Regions from separate parts of the Arthrobacter sp. RCC_34 genome, predicted to be linked through region 1. Evidence: predicted binding sites of a transcription regulator. Region 1 holds the regulator's gene; the other holds the start of a gene.
What was found. The regulator HrcA, encoded in region 1, represses chaperone genes, less so after heat shock. The targets are predictions, from matches to a motif close to TTNGCACTCGNNNNNNNCGAGTGCNAA.

Region 1 (7,842 bases):
GGTCCCCGGCACGGCGCAGCCGGTTCAGGATTCGAAGACGGTCACCATTCGCTGAGAGACCGGCTCACCAGCGTCCGAGCACCGTGTTCGCGACGACCAGCGCCGCCGGACCGGCCGAGGACGACCGCAGCACGTGCGGTCCGAGCAATGCGGTGCGGGCCCCCGCAGCCTGGAATGCGGCCACCTCCGACGGGGAGATCCCGCCCTCCGGTCCCACGATGAGCAGGACCTCGCCATCAAGACCTTGGATAGCATCCAGCTGCGAGGACAAGGAACCACTCGCGTCCTCATGGAGGACGAATGCCGCGCCCGAGCGGGAGATGCGGCGGACGAGCCCTGCCGAGTCGAGGACGTCCTCGACCTCCGGGGTGCGGGCGCGCCGCGACTGCTTCGTCGCAGCCCGGACCACCGAACGCCACTTCGCCAATGCCTTCGCGGCCCGGTCCCCGCGCCAGCGCACGATGGAACGGTCGGACTGCCACGGGATCACGCCGTCGATGCCCAGTTCCGTCGCGCTCTCGATCGCCTGCTCATCACGGTCACCCTTCGCGAGGGCCTGCACCAGGATCAGCCGGGGTGACGGCGCCGGTTCCCGCACGATCTCCAGCGCGCGCACCACCAGCTCACCGGCGTCGGACGAGTCCACCGTGCCGATGACGCGCGTCCCCTGCTCGTCCACGAGATCGACGCCCTCGCCGGCCGACAGCCGCTTGACCGTGACGGCGTGCCGCGCTTCGGCGCCGTCGACGGTCACGAGACCGGAGGGCTCCACCTCATCGAGGGAACCGGCGGGGACGAAGAAGACCGGGTTGCTCATGGCTCAGAGGTTGCCGAACTTGTCGCGGAGCTTGGCGAACATCCCGCCGCTGCTGGCGAGTTTGCCCTCAGTGAACTCCTCGTCGCGGAGACCGGCGAGCTTCCGGAGCAGCTCCTCCTGTTCGGCGTCGAGCTTCGTAGGAGTCTCCACCTGGATGCGGACCTTGAGATCGCCACGGCCGTAGCCGCGCAGGTGGGTGACACCGAGCTCGTGGAGGGTGATGACCTCGCCGGACTGCGTGCCGGGCTTGATGCTGATCGTCTGGGGACCGTCGAAGGTCTCCAGTTCGACGTCGGTGCCGAGGGCCGCAGCGGTCATGGGGACCTTCAGCGCGGCTTGCAGATCGTCGCCGTCGCGTGTGTAGGTCTTGTCCGCGTTCACTCTGACCTGGACGTACAGGTCGCCCGAGGGACCGCCGGCGATGCCGGCTTCACCGTGGCCGGAGAGCTGGATCCGGGTTCCGGTGCTCACACCGGCGGGGATCTTGATGGAGAGGGAACGGTGCGAGCGGACCCGGCCCTGGCCGTTGCACTCGTTGCACGGGTCCTTGATCACGGTGCCGAAGCCCTGGCAGCTGGGGCACGTGGCGGCCGTCATGACCTGGCCCAGGATGGAACGCACCGGGCGCTGGACCTGGCCCGCGCCGTGGCAGATGTCGCAGCGCTCCGGGCTCGTGCCCGGCTGGCAGCAGCTGCCGTCGCAGGTCTCACACACCACGGCCGTCTCCAGCTCGAGCGTCTTCTCCACGCCGAACACGGCGTCCTTGAGATCGATGCGGACCTCGACCAGGGCGTCCTGGCCGCGCCGCACCCGGGAGGCCGGGCCGCCAGCGGCGCCGCCGCCACCGAAGAAGGTGTCGAAGATGTCCTGGAAGGCGAAGCCGGAACCGGAGTAACCGCCGAAACCGTTGTCGGTGCCGTTCTCGTTGCCCGTGGTGTCGTAGACCCGGCGCTTCTCGGGAACCGAGAGGACCTCGTAGGCGTGCGTCACGGCCTTGAACTGCTCGGCGGCGTCATCCGCGGAGTTCACGTCCGGGTGGAGGGTCCGCGCGAGCTTGCGGTAGGCCTTCTTGATCTCCTCGCCGCTGGCGTCGCGCGGGACTCCGAGGACTTCATAGTGACTGCTCACGTGTGTGTACTTCTCTTCCTCTATTGGGTGACTTGCTGTGGCGTCGGGCGACCGGTGAGGTCACCCCGCCAGAATCCGTGAAAGATAGCGCGCGACGGCGCGCACCGCCGCCATGGAGGACGGGTAGTCCATGCGGGTGGGGCCGAGGACGCCCACCTTCGACGCGGAACCCTTGCCGTAGCCGGTGGCCACCACCGAGGTGCCGGCGAGTTCGTCGAACGGGTTCTCGCGTCCGATGCTGACGGCGACGCCATGCTGATCCTGGTGCATCTCGGTCAGGAGCCGCAGCATGACCACCTGCTCCTCGAGCGCCTCCAGCACCGGCCCGATGCTCAGGGGGAAATCCATGGTGGCGCGCGCCAGATTCGCGGTTCCCGCCAGGACGATCCGCTCCTCCGCGCTCGAGTCGAGGAGCGACAGGAGCGCGGCCGCGAGTGCCGCGGCGGGCTGCTGAAGGCCCGGGGCCACCGTCGCGGTCAGGACGGGGACGGTCTCACGCAGGGCGTCGAGCGGCTGGTTCGCGCAGGCCGCCAGGAACATCGTCCTCAGCACCGCGACATCGGATTCCGCCAGAACCTGTCCCAGATCCACCACCCGCTGGTCCACCGATCCGGTGTCGGTGATCAGCACGAGCAGCACCTGAGAACCTCCGAGCGCCACCACTTCGAGATGCCGCAGGCGGGCCTGGCTGGCCTTGGGGTACTGGACCACGGCCACCTGCCGTGTCAGCTGGGACAGCAGCCGGGCCGACCGTTCCAGCACGTCATCGAGATCGGAGGCACTGTCCAGGAAGGAGTGGATGGCACGGCGCTCCGCGGCGGACAGCGGCTTGACGGAGGCCAGCTGGTCCACGAAGAGCCGGTAGCCCTTGTCCGTCGGAATACGGCCTGCGCTCGTGTGGGGGGCCGCGATGAGCCCCTCCTCCTCCAGCGCCGCCATGTCGTTGCGGATCGTCGCGCTGGACACGCCCAGCTGATGGCGCTCCACCAGCACTTTCGATCCCACCGGCTCCCGGAAGTGGACGTAATCCTCCACGATGGCGCGCAGGACTTCGAGACGACGAGGATCACTCACTCGGCCACCTCCACATGCTCTTGCTCTTCGGCGTTTCTCTTAGCACTCTACCTCTCTAAGTGCTAATTCTAGTATGCCTGCCCCGGACCCGGGACATCGCCAGGCGGAGAACAGCAGGAGGCATCATGTCCATCCATTCCTGGGGACCTCAGGACCTCAGCGCACCCGCCAAGAAGCAGCTGCGCGAGGTGCCGGTGGAGCGGGGCATGGTCCTCGAGGAGGTTCAGACCGGCTGGGTCGGCGCCGTGACGCGCGTGGAGAAGTCGGGCGGGATGCACATCCTCAGTCTGGAGGACCGCCGGGGCAAGGAGCGTTCCTTCCAGCTCGGCTTCGGATTCCTCCTGGACGGCGAAGCGGTCAAGATCGTTCCGCCACGAGCCGCCGCCGCTCAGCAGGGTCCCCGGCGCACCGCGAGCGGCTCGCTCCACGTCGACACCAAAGCCCGCACGGCCCTCGCCAGTCGCATCTGGGTGGAAGGCAAGCACGACGCCGAACTCGTCGAGCGCGTCTGGGGCGACGATCTGCGGGTGGAGGGCATCGTCGTCGAGCCTTTGCACGGCATTGATGACCTGGAAGCGGCCGTCGCGGCCTTCGGCCCCGGTCCCGGCCGCAAGCTGGGCATCCTGGTCGATCACCTGGTGCCCGGCTCGAAGGAGCAGCGGATCGTCGACGCCCTGATGCGCAAGCCGGGTGTCAGTGGGAACGTCCTGGTGGTGGGACATCCGTACGTCGACGTGTGGCAGGCCATCAAACCTCAGACCCTCGGCATCCCCGCGTGGCCGCAGATCCCCCGCGGCACCGACTGGAAGACGGGCATCCTCCAGGCCTTCGGCTGGCCGCACGCCACCGCGGAGGACATCGGTCTCGGCTGGCAGAAGCTGCTCTCCACCGTGCGCAGCTACGCTGACCTGGAACCGAGCCTGCTGGGGCGTGTCGAGGAGGTCATCGATTTCCTCACGGCCTGACCTCCCAGCCACTATGCTGAGTAGGAAACGCCGTCACGTGCACTGCCCGTGATCCGGAACTACCTCAGGAGTATGAGCTGTGTCTGACGCATCCGGACCGAAGCCCCAGGGAGCATCCTCCCCGGGCGATCAGCCGCGCTCCGCGTCCGGCATGAACGGCGGCCCGGCCCAGAACAACCCAAGCCAGAACAATCCAGCCCAGAACAACCCCGGTCAGACCTCTGGAGAGCACCCCTACACGGGCGCCAGCGCCGTCCCGGAGCCGCTGAGCTCCAGCGAGGACCGGCAGTGGGCCATGCTGGCTCATTTCGGCGGGATCCTCGGCTTCATCCCCTCGCTCCTGATCTACCTGATCTTCAAGGACCGGGGACCGTTCACGGCCCAGGAGTCGAAGGAAGCCCTCAACTTCACCCTGCCGCCCACGCTGGTGGCCGTCGTGGCGAACATCCTGAGCCTCATCCCCTGGATCGGCGGGATCTTCGCAGTGATCGCGGCCCTGATCTGGATCGCCCTGACCGTGTTCTCCGTGATCGCCGGCATCCACGTCAACCGGGGCCAGCCGTACCGCTACAAGTACAACCTGCGGCTCCTCAAGTAGCCGAATGGCGGAACCCCGGCACGGGGGTTCCGCCTTTTTCATGCCCTGAACACCGTCGGGTGCTGGACGGCAGGGGTCAGTCCGGCAGCAGACGGCGCACGACGGCGTCGGCCAGCAGACGGCCCCGCAGGCTCAGGCGCACGGCGCCCTTGAAGGCGGCCTGCGGGTCGATCAGGCCGTCGGCGATCAGGCCCGCGACGGCGGTGCGCCCCTCAGCCTGGAGCGCCGCGGTGGGCAGGCCCTCGGCCAGCCGGACGCGCAGGAGGACGTCCTCGAGATAGCGGGTGTTGCCGTCGAGAACTTCCTTGCCCGCGGCCGGGGAAACCCCATCCCCGAGGCGCTGCGCGTAGGCACGGGGGTGCTTGACGTTCCACCACCGGACGCCGCCGACGTGCGAATGTGCGCCGGGGCCGATCCCCCACCAGTCGTCGCCCCGCCAGTAAGCGAGATTGTGCCGGCATTCCTGTCCCGGTTCGCGCGCCCAGTTGCTGACCTCGTACCAGTCGAAGCCGGCGGCAGCGAGGCGCTGCTCGGCGAGTTCGTACTTGTCGGCATGGTCGTCGTCGTCGACGTCGGGGACCTCCCCACGACGGATCTGCGCCGCAAGCTTCGTGCCGTCCTCGATGATGAGGGCGTAAGCGCTCAGATGATCCGGCTCGCAGGCCAGCGCCGCGTCCAGGGAACGTTCCCAGTCGGCCAGCGACTCCCCCGGGGTCCCGTAGATGAGGTCCAGGCTCACGTTGAGACCCGCGGCACGGGCCCATTCCACCACCTGCGGGACCCGCTCGGGACGGTGCACCCTGTCCAGGGTCTTGAGCACGTGCGGCACGGCGGACTGCATGCCGAAGGACACCCGGGTGAAACCGGCTTCCGCGAGCCGTGCCAGGGACTGTTCGGTGACGGTCTCAGGATTGGCCTCGGTGGTGACCTCGGCGCCCGGCTCCAGTCCCCAGAGATCCCGGGCCCGGCCCAGCAGCCCTCCCAGTTCCTCCGGGTTCAGCAGGGTCGGTGTGCCGCCCCCGAAGAACACGGTCGACACCGGACGCGCCGGGATGCCGGAGCGCTCGAGGACGCCGGCCGCGAAGTCCAGCTCGGACAGGGCGGTGCCGGCGTACTCGTCCTGGCTCGCGCCGCCGCCGAGTTCCGTGGCCGTGTAGGTGTTGAAGTCGCAGTAACCGCAGCGGACCGTGCAGTACGGCACGTGGATGTACAAGCTGAAGGCACGCTCCCGCGCGCCTTCCCGGGCCTGAGGATCCAGGAGCCCGTCCGCGGGAGCCGGGTCACCGAGAGGAAGCGCGCTGGGCATGGGCTACTTCTTGGCCTTGTCCTTGCCGTTGCCTTCGTCGTTGCTCAGCGCGGCGATGAAGGCTTCCTGCGGGACCTCGACGCGGCCCACCATCTTCATGCGCTTCTTGCCTTCCTTCTGCTTCTCCAGCAGCTTGCGCTTACGGCTGATGTCACCGCCGTAGCACTTGGCGAGCACGTCCTTGCGGATGGCACGGATGTTCTCGCGGGCGATGATGCGCGCGCCGATGGCGGCCTGGATGGGGACCTCGAACTGCTGGCGGGGAATCAGTTCCCGGAGCTTGGAGGTCATCATGACGCCGTACGAGTAGGCCTTGTCACGGTGGGTGATCGCGCTGAAGGCGTCGACCGTTTCGCCCTGAAGCATGATGTCGACCTTGACCAGGTCGGCGACCTGATCGCCGTCGGCCTTCCAGTCGAGCGAGCCGTAGCCGCGGGTCTTGGACTTCAGGGTGTCGAAGAAGTCGAAGACGATCTCGGCCAGCGGGAGCCGGTAGCGGATCTCGACACGGTCCTCGGAGAGATAGTCCATTCCACCCAGGATGCCTCGCCGGGACTGGCACAGCTCCATGATGGCGCCGACGAACTCGTTCGGCGCCAGGATCGTGGCGGACACCATCGGCTCGCGCACCTCGGCGACCTTGCCGACGGGGTACTCGCTCGGGTTGGTGACGTGGACGATCTTCTTGTCCTCGAGGGTCACCTCGTACTCCACGTTCGGAGCGGTCGAGATCAGATCCAGCTTGTACTCGCGCTCCAGACGTTCCCGGGTGATCTCCAGGTGGAGCAGACCGAGGAAGCCCACGCGGAATCCGAAGCCGAGGGCCGCGGACGTCTCCGGCTCGTACACGAGCGCCGCGTCATTGAGCATCAGCTTCTCCAGCGCGTCGCGCAGCACCGGGTAGTCCGTGCCGTCCAGTGGGTACAGGCCGGAGAAGACCATGGGCTTGGCGTCCTCGTAGCCGCCGAGGGACTCCGAGGCGGGCTTGTGCAGCGTGGTGACGGTGTCACCGACCTTGGACTGGCGGACATCCTTCACGCCGGTGATGAGGTAGCCGACCTCGCCCACGCCCAGCCCCTTGGTCGGCACCGGCTCCGGGGAGCTCACGCCGATCTCGAGGAGTTCGTGGCTCGCCTTGGTGGACATCATCTGAATGCGCTCGCGCGGTGACAGCTTGCCATCCACGACACGGACATACGTGACCACGCCACGGTAGGTGTCATACACGGAGTCGAAGATCATGGCACGGGCAGGCGCGTCCGGATTGCCGACGGGCGCCGGCAGGTCCTGCACGATCTTGTCCAGCAGGTCCTCGACGCCGACGCCGGTCTTGCCGGAAACCATCAGCACATCCTCGGGCTTGCCGCCGATGAGGTTGGCCAGTTCCGCTGCGTACTTCTCCGGCTGGGCCGCGGGCAGGTCGATCTTGTTGAGCACGGGGATGATCGTGAGATCGTTCTCCATGGCCAGATAGAGGTTCGCCAGCGTCTGGGCCTCGATGCCCTGGGCGGCGTCCACCAGAAGGATCGCCCCTTCGCAGGCGGCCAGCGAACGGGAGACCTCGTACGTGAAGTCGACGTGACCCGGGGTGTCGATCATGTTCAGCGCATAGCTCGTGCCGTCGAATTCCCAGGGCATGCGGACGGCCTGGGACTTGATGGTGATGCCACGCTCGCGTTCGATGTCCATGCGGTCCAGGTACTGGGCCTTCATGTCCCGGGGCTGGACCACGCCGGTCAGCTGCAGCATGCGGTCAGCGAGGGTCGACTTGCCGTGATCGATGTGCGCGATGATGCAGAAGTTGCGGATCACGGACGGATCAGTCGCGGCGGGCACCGGTGCAGTGCGGGCCATGGGAGACACTCAGGAGTCCTTACTGTTGCCTTCGGGCGGTCCTTCCGACGGGGCTCCGGCGCGAAACCGGGCATGCGGAACAGGACCGAGGGGTCAGATC
Region 2 (7,842 bases), 990 kb from region 1:
GCTGCGTCCCGAGCTGTTGGAGCGGATGGGCTGGCGGCATGTGTCCCTCTGGACGATCGAAGTCTTCACGGACCCGTCGTTCTGTGCCGACCGGATCGCCTCCTACCTCCACTTGGACGGTGACGACCGGAACGGAACCGAGAACACCGCCACCGGCTTCATGACGCAGGTCAATCTGGACGATGACGGAGCGTTGTGAGCGGCAGGCCGGGAGATCCGCTGGACGGCCGGGACGGGGTCCCGACCGCCGGCGAGGAATGTGACTCCGCGGCGTCCGGAGCATCAGGCCGACGGCCTGCCGCGGACGACACGTCCGGCACCGGCCGGAAGCGTCGGGGTTCACGCCGGGCCACTCTTCATGTGACACGTCTGGACGTGGCCGTGGGGCAGTCGATGGTGCTGCCGGCGCCGGCGAAGGTCCCGGGGGCACCAGGGTCATCACCGGTCGAGGGGAGTCCGACGGCGCAGTCCGCGGCCGCTGCCGAACCCACTGCCGAACCCACTGCGACGCCCTCACCGGAGCCCCGCAAGCGGAGCGGTCTTCCGCAGGGCGGCATCCTGCCGGACAAGGCCGCGGAAGACCTCGACGTTGCCTGGGGCGGGTCGGCGGGGAATCCTGAGCGGGACGACTGGTTGAAGGAGCAACGGCCCCCGCACTGGGACTGACCACATCCGCGCTGACGGTTCCTGTGCTGCTTGTCCCTGTACTGACCGCTTCTGTACTGGCCGCCCCGATACCGAAGGTGTCCTGCGTCCCGCCGGTGCCGTCCGCAGACCCGGCGAAGCGGGTGATGCGACGACCGGCGCCGTGTCGGGCGGTGGTCATCGGACCAGCACGAAGGACAGCCGGCCCTGACGTTGGACGCCGGCCAGCGATCTGGACTGCGCGGACGTGGCTCCCACCACCACGAGACCGGGGGACTCGTCCCCTCCGAGCCAGGAGCCGGAGCTTTTCTCCCCTTGCCCGATCCAGAGGACCGTGACCTGGGATGCGAGAACCTGCGAACCCCGGTCGTCGGGTGTCCGGGTGGCTTCGGGCGCGGTTTCGGGACTGAGGACCACGTCGATGAGCTGACCGGGACTCAGAATCCGCAGCGATGAGGGATCGGCCATGCGGAGGGGCACCGCCGTGGTGCCGGGTGGAGTTCCCGCGAGGAGACCGGGGCCTGTCAGCGACGTGTCGTTGAGGACCTGGCCGCGGCGCAGGGGAGTGGCCAGCCGGCGTCCGAGCAGTGGCGCGGGATCACGGTAGCTGCCGTCAGGTACCGCCTGTGGAGGGAGCTGCACGGTCGTCAACTGATGCCGATCCAGCGTGGCGCCCGCGGGGAGTTCCGCCGAGGCGGCCACCACCGAAGTCCGCGCTGCGGGCTCCGGCGTGAGCTGGTACACCGTGAGACTGGCTGCCGCGGCAAGGCCGGCCGCCGCGAGGAAGCGGCGGTGCCGGATGGTCCAGGAGCGGATTCGATCCGGAATGGAGGTGCGGCGCGGGCCGGACGATGGTTTCCTCATACCTTGAGGCTAGGGAGCGACCGGACTCCCGAAGGGGCTGATTCCGTCTATGTGGACAGACGAGGCGCCGCTCTGGTCTCCCCCTGTGGAGGAGACCAGAGGACACTGATCAGATCAGTTGCCGCCGCTCGCCGGCGTCGCCGCGGGGGCCGGTGAGCTGGATGCCGTGGAGGCCGCCGGCACGGTGCTCTGTGAGGAGGAGCCGCGGGAATCGGTGCGGTAGAAGCCGGAACCCTTGAAGACCACGCCCACACTGTTGAACTTCTTGCGCAGCGTGCCGCCGCACTCGGGGCACGTGGTCAGAGAGTTGTCACTGAAAGACTGGACGATCTCGAAATCGTGGCCGCAGTCCTTGCAGGCATACGCATAAGTCGGCACGGATTCTCCTCAGTTCTCTGGGTCCTGAACGGATACGGATTAGCACTGTCAGGTTCCGAGTGCCAATTCTATCAAAGAGCTCAACGCCCGGACGGTGGAATCACTTCCCGAAGGACCGCCACTGATGCTCCGTCACCACGGCATCCACGGGACGATCGAGTGGACCCACGGCGAACGAACCCTCCGGGACGAACTCCGATTCGAACACCAGAGCGGCGAGGGGAACGTCATGCCCCGTGTCCGCCAGGGTCGCCAGGAAGCGGTCGTAGTACCCGCCGCCCTGTCCCAGCCTGTTTCCCGCCGCGTCCACGGCGGTGGCCGGAAGGAACATGACGTCCAGCCCGGGGCCGTCCGCGGCGAACAGCTCCTGAAAGCCGAGCCCGGGACCCACGGGTTCGTCAACCGGGGCGAGAGTGCTTCGGCGAACCTCGATGCCGGGATGCCAGCGGACCCACTCCATGAGGTGCCCGGGAAGGCAGACCGGGACCAGCACCGTGCAGCCGCGTTCCCGGAGAGCAAGGAGGAGGGCCGGGGTGGGCGGTTCCAGGGCGGCGTTCAGGTAGCACGCCACGCTGGGAGCGGACGAGCCGTCCGCGGGCAGCACCGTGCTGAGCCAGGCCATCGCCTGCGCCGCGAAGGACCCGCTCAGCCGTGCGGCGTCGTCGTCGGTGCGGAGAGCGGCGTCCGCGCGGCGCCGGGTGCGCTGGACGCTCCGGAATTCCGCTTTATCTGCTGGCATGGGTTGAACCGTCATTCTGTCGCAGGAAAACTCGGGAGGAGGGAGTGGTGACTGTATCGGCTAGATTAGTCCTGTGACCGAACAGAAGCAGATCCGTAAAGCCGTCATCCCGGCCGCCGGCCTGGGAACCCGATTCCTGCCGGCCACGAAGGCCATGCCCAAGGAAATGCTGCCGGTGGTGGACAAGCCGGCCATTCAATATGTGGTGGAAGAAGCGTCCAGCGTCGGTCTGGACGACATTCTGATGATCACCGGCCGCAGCAAGCGAGCCCTGGAGGACCACTTCGACCGTGTCCCGTCGCTCGAAGCGACGCTCGAGGCCAAGGGCGATGCCCGCAAGCTCTCCGCGATCCAGGAGTCCACGAATCTCGCCGACATCCACTACCTCCGCCAGGGCGACCCCCTCGGCCTGGGCCACGCGGTGCTGCGTGCTCAGCAGCACGTGGGCCAGGAACCGTTCGCGGTGCTGCTCGGCGACGACCTGATCGACCCCCGCGACGAACTGCTCTCCATCATGATGAAGGTGCAGCAGAAGACCGGCGGTTCCGTGATCGCCCTCATCGAGGTCGAGCCGGACCAGATCAGCGCCTACGGCTGCGCCGACATCTCCCCTGTGGAAGGCGAGGACTTCGTCCGCGTCAGCCAGCTGGTCGAGAAGCCGTCCGTCGAAGAGGCTCCGTCCAACCTGGCCGTGATCGGCCGTTATGTGCTGCACCCCGCCGTGTTCGACGTGCTCGCCCACACCGAGCCCGGCCGCGGTGGCGAGATCCAGCTGACCGACGCCCTCCAGACGCTCGCCGCCGGCGAGGGCGAAGGCTATGGGGTCTACGGCGTGGTCTTCCGCGGCCGCCGCTACGACACCGGCGACAAGCTGAGCTACCTCAAGGCCGTCATCCAGCTGGCATCGGAAAGTGAGGACCTCGGTCCTGACCTCCGCACCTGGCTTGGCGAGTTCACCTCCGCTCTCTGACGCCGCCGCCGGTGCGTCAGGTTCCGTACTGGCCCGTCACCCTGGAACACGGTGACATCGTCCTGAGGCCCATCCGCCAGAAGGACCGTGTCGAGTGGACGACGGTCCGTCAGCGCAACAAGGACTGGCTGCAGCCCTGGGAGGCGAGCAACCCGAATCCGGGCGGTCGCCTGCCCAGTTACCGGGAGATGGTCAGCTCGCTGCGGATGCAGGCGCGTCAGGGCAGTGCCCTGCCGTTCGTGATCACCGAGCGCAGGGCGGGTCTGGCGGCGCCCGCGATCGTCGGTCAGCTGACCGTCTCCAACATCATGTGGGGGTCCGCCATGATGGCGAGCATCGGGTACTGGGTGGATCAGGACCGGGCCGGGCGGGGCATCGTGCCGACCGCGGTCGCCCTCGCCACGGATTTCTGTTTCGAAGAGCTCGGCCTGCACCGGATGGAGATCAACATCCGTCCGGAGAACACGCCGAGTCTGCGCGTGGTGGAGAAACTCGGTTTCCGCCCGGAAGGTCTGAGGCCGGCGTTTCTCCATATCAACGGCGAATGGGCGGATCATCTCAGCTTCGCATTGACAGCCGATGAAGTCCCCGGTGGTGTCCTGAACCGCTGGCTCACCAGCAGGTGAGTCACCGGGGCCGTCATTTCCCGGCGAGTTGGGCGACACACTAGGTCAAATGGTCAGGGGCGTGGTGGGCACCCCCTAACGTGAAGACTGTGGATTTCCCCATGAGCAGCTCAGTGGTCCTGGTGGCTGCTGTCGCGTTCTGGCTCCTGGGGATCGCACCTTCACTTCTGAAGCGCCGCGTCCGGGTCCGGACCGTGGAACCAGAGGGGGAGGGGCGTCCAGTTCCCTTGCCGGTGGCAAGGATCGGATCCACCGTGACAGTGCAGGACGGCAGCGAGGAGGAAGAGACCGTGCCCATGGAGAATCCAGGCCAGCAAGATCTCTCGGAGAACCCTGTCCGCCGTCCCACGATCAAGACCGGTCGGGCAGCGCTCGCTCTGCTGGGCGCCGTCTCCCTGGTGGCCGTCCCCGTGACGGCCGTCCTCACCCTGTTCTCGGTCGTGGCGCCGAGTGCCCCGCTGCTGTGCCTTTTCGTGACCGTGGCGTGTGTCGCGGTCCTGCGGCAGCTGGCCAAGCGTGATCGTCTGCGTCGGGTGGAACGCGCGTTCCAGGATGCGATGTCCTCCTCTTCCGCCCCAGTGCGCGACGTCGCGGTGGAACGCCCGCTGTCATCGCCCAGTGAGCCTTTCGACGGTTCCCCCGCGGAGCCGGTCAAGGAGGCCGAGGAACCGCCGCTCACGGCGGCTGAGCTGCGGCTCGCGGCCCTCGCCGTCGCACGGGAGATCGGCGACTCCGAGGCCGGGTCCGGCGAGACCTGGGAACCTGTCGATGTCCCGAAGCCCCTGTACGTCGACGCGCCGCGTGCGGAGCGTCCCGCTCCCGAGCCGCTCGACCTGCCGGAGGCCCCGAAGCCCGAGGGCAAGCCGATCATCAAGGACGCTCTCAAGCCGGACCTCGCACAGGCCGTTCAGGCCGGTGCGGCGAACGTCGCCGTGGTGGGACAGGGCCAGTCCGCACTCCGGAATCTGGACGCGATCCTGCAGCGCCGGAGGGCCTGAGCACCGCGTTTTTGAACTTGCGGCTGTTTCTTTGTAGTCTGATCCAGTTGGTTCCCGCGAGAGCGGGTCCGGGGCTATAGCTCAGTTGGTAGAGCGCTTCGTTCGCATCGAAGAGGTCAGGAGTTCGAATCTCCTTAGCTCCACAGTTTCACCGAAGGCCCCTCCTGCTCAGGAGGGGCCTTCGGCCGTTTCGGGGCGGGGCGGGTTCGCCGCGCCGCCGCAAGGTCATCGCTGCCGCTTGGCGGCCTTCTGTGCGAGCTTGAGGAGGCCGCCCGCCTCACGGAGCTCCTCCGGGCTGAATCCGAAGTGATGAGCCGTGCGGATCCAGGCGTAGGTGTCGGCGGCGGAACGGTGGTCCCCGAGACGGGCGAAGCAGGTGGCCAGCGCGAAGGCCGAGGAGCGGGCACGCTGCAGGACGGCGGGTTCCGGGGCGGCGCCGGCGATGTCCAGGACCTGTCGGTGTGCGGTGGCCGAATCCGCGAACAGGGCGAGCCGGTCCAGCAGCAGGCTCTTGTTGCGGAGGGCTTTGACCGCCCTCAGCCGGCGTTCGGGCGACGGCACCGCGGCGTGCTGAACCCACAGGAGGCGGTCGTAGGCCGTCAGAGCACCGTGGACGTCTCCCAGGTCATCGAGCAGCACCGCGCGGTTGTAGAGCGCCGTCTCGCGCGCGCTGACGATGTCGCCGTCGTGCGAGCCTTCCGCGAAGCGGTCGAGCGCGTCGTAGACGTTCAAGGCGGAGGCAGGATCGCCGAGCTGGGCCTGTGCACGGGCCAGGCGGAGGTGCGCCCGGGCATTGATCCGGGCGGCGCGCGTGTCGAGGTCCGGGCGTGGTGGCGCGGCGCGACCCGCCACGAGGGACAGCTCCTCCCAGCGCCCCGCATCCTCGAGCAGCCCGCCCAGGGCGTCGAGCGCGGCCAGCACCAGCAGGACGGTCGCCTGGTCCGTGGGGCGGGGGCCGGCGTCGTCGGTGATGGACCGCAGCACGGCCTCGGCATGCGCGACCTGACCGCCCTTGACCGCCCGGTCCGCTTCGTCGAGGCGTGCCCGCAGATCGCGGTAGCGGGCGCCGGAAGCGCTGTCCGACTGCACCATGGCCGGAACGCTCAGGATGCCCAGATTCTCGCGGGCCAGCCGCACGGTGTCCTGGAGGTCGGCCTCGCTGCTCTCGCCGTGCCGGGCGATCAGGGAGGTGAAGAGCGCGACGGCGGTGTCCTTCCGTCCGCGCTCCGCTTCGACCGTGGCCTGGAGGAGAAGCCGGCGCGCGTCGAGCCCGCGGATGTGAGGGTCGTCGTCCTGCCCGAAGAGGACGCCGAACCGGGCCCGCGCGGCCTCCTGTTCCTCCGGAGAAACGTCCGGGGACTGCCAGAGCGAGAAGAGGGAGTTCGCGGCCTGGGCCCTCTGCCCGGCGTCGTCCGCCGCGGCGAAACGCTCGAGGAGCTCCTCGATGACGGCCCGGGACTCGGTCGGCTGCCCTGCTTCGCGGAGCTGCCGTCCGTGCCAGTACAGGGCCTGGGCGACGACACCCGAGGCATCCGGCAGACCCTCCGCGTTGGCGAAGCGCCCCGGCATCGAGGCCAGGAGCGCCCGCGCCTCCTCGCGCCGGCCGACATCGTCCAGGCGGAGCGCCCGCTCCAGCTCGGCGAGGGCGAACGGCACCCGCAGCTCGGGATCCCTCTCGGCGCCGGGGAACCGCCGTGCCAGGTCTTCCGAGAGCGCGACGGCGCGCACCGGGTCCCCGAGCGCGGCCGTCGCTTCCGCCACCCGGGCCGCCAGACGCAGCCGTGCGGCGACGGTCACCGTGCTGTGGTCCCCGGCGAATGCGGCGTCCGCGTGACCCAGGACCCTGAGGGCCGTGGCCGTGCGGGATGACTGCTCGCCCTGCCGGCCGTAGCGGAGCAGGAGGGCCCACAACAGGCCGTCCCGGAGTTCGTCGTCCGGATGCGCGGCGAAGCGGTTGATGAGAGCCAGATGGCGTGCTTCAGCCTCGGCTTCCCGTAATTCCTCGGGGACACGGAGCAGCACCTCGTCCAGGAAGGCACGGTGCAGTGCGAATCCGCGCCGCGTTTCCTCCGTCAGGGGCAGGGCGAGCACGTCGTCGGCCAGGGATCGGACGGACTGCGCCTCCGCGGCGTCACCTTCCTCGGCGTCCAGGAGCAGCAGCGCGGAGCGGTGCAGGAGGGACCGTGCGTCGGGAAGGTCCGTCGCCTCCTCGATCACCCGCCGGAGCAGCTGAAGGCTCTCGGCGCGGCCGTCGTCGAGCCTCAGCCGGGTCTTCGACGCCTCGTACAGTGCCTGGAGGCGGACGGTCCGGAGGCGGGGGTCGTCCTCGCCGGTCAGCGAGAGAGCCAGGTGTTCGAAGGCACCCGCCACGTCGTTCGCCGGGCGTCCGAGGTGACGTGCGAGCAGACCGGCGGTGAGCAGGGCTTCGGCACGGGCGCGACGGATGACCAGAGGCTCCGCGGGGTCGCTGTAGCGGTCGGCGTAGGCCTCGGCGGCGCGCAGCACGTCCACGAGCACGATGGCGTCGGGATCCGTGCCGTGGATCCACTCGATGCCTTCCAGCTCCGCGAGGGCGCATGCTTCCCGGACCGCGGGGGTCGGCACGCCGCCGGTCAGTTCGGC

Region 2: AB6732_RS02255 (FmdB family zinc ribbon protein) is a predicted target of HrcA. The motif match lies at 1,927-1,953, and genes of this name have one in related genera.

What each region holds. Positions count from the first base shown of each region.
Region 1 covers NZ_JBFUPW010000001.1:1,472,783-1,480,624, forward strand. The annotation lists gene AB6732_RS06990 (GerMN domain-containing protein) at 1-55, shown strand, start outside; gene AB6732_RS06995 (16S rRNA (uracil(1498)-N(3))-methyltransferase) at 65-817, opposite strand; gene dnaJ (molecular chaperone DnaJ) at 821-1,945, opposite strand; gene hrcA (heat-inducible transcriptional repressor HrcA) at 2,006-3,019, opposite strand; gene AB6732_RS07010 (DUF3097 domain-containing protein) at 3,145-3,984, shown strand; gene AB6732_RS07015 (DUF4870 domain-containing protein) at 4,136-4,582, shown strand; gene hemW (radical SAM family heme chaperone HemW) at 4,659-5,888, opposite strand; gene lepA (translation elongation factor 4) at 5,892-7,751, opposite strand.
Region 2 covers NZ_JBFUPW010000001.1:481,135-488,976, forward strand. The annotation lists gene AB6732_RS02240 (AAA family ATPase) at 1-199, shown strand, start outside; gene AB6732_RS02245 (hypothetical protein) at 361-666, shown strand; gene cpaB (Flp pilus assembly protein CpaB) at 823-1,509, opposite strand; gene AB6732_RS02255 (FmdB family zinc ribbon protein) at 1,624-1,887, opposite strand; gene AB6732_RS02260 (5-formyltetrahydrofolate cyclo-ligase) at 1,988-2,626, opposite strand; gene galU (UTP--glucose-1-phosphate uridylyltransferase GalU) at 2,700-3,596, shown strand; gene AB6732_RS02270 (GNAT family N-acetyltransferase) at 3,608-4,222, shown strand; gene AB6732_RS02275 (hypothetical protein) at 4,324-5,220, shown strand; tRNA gene AB6732_RS02280 (tRNA-Ala) at 5,291-5,363, shown strand; gene AB6732_RS02285 (tetratricopeptide repeat protein) at 5,446-7,842, opposite strand, start outside.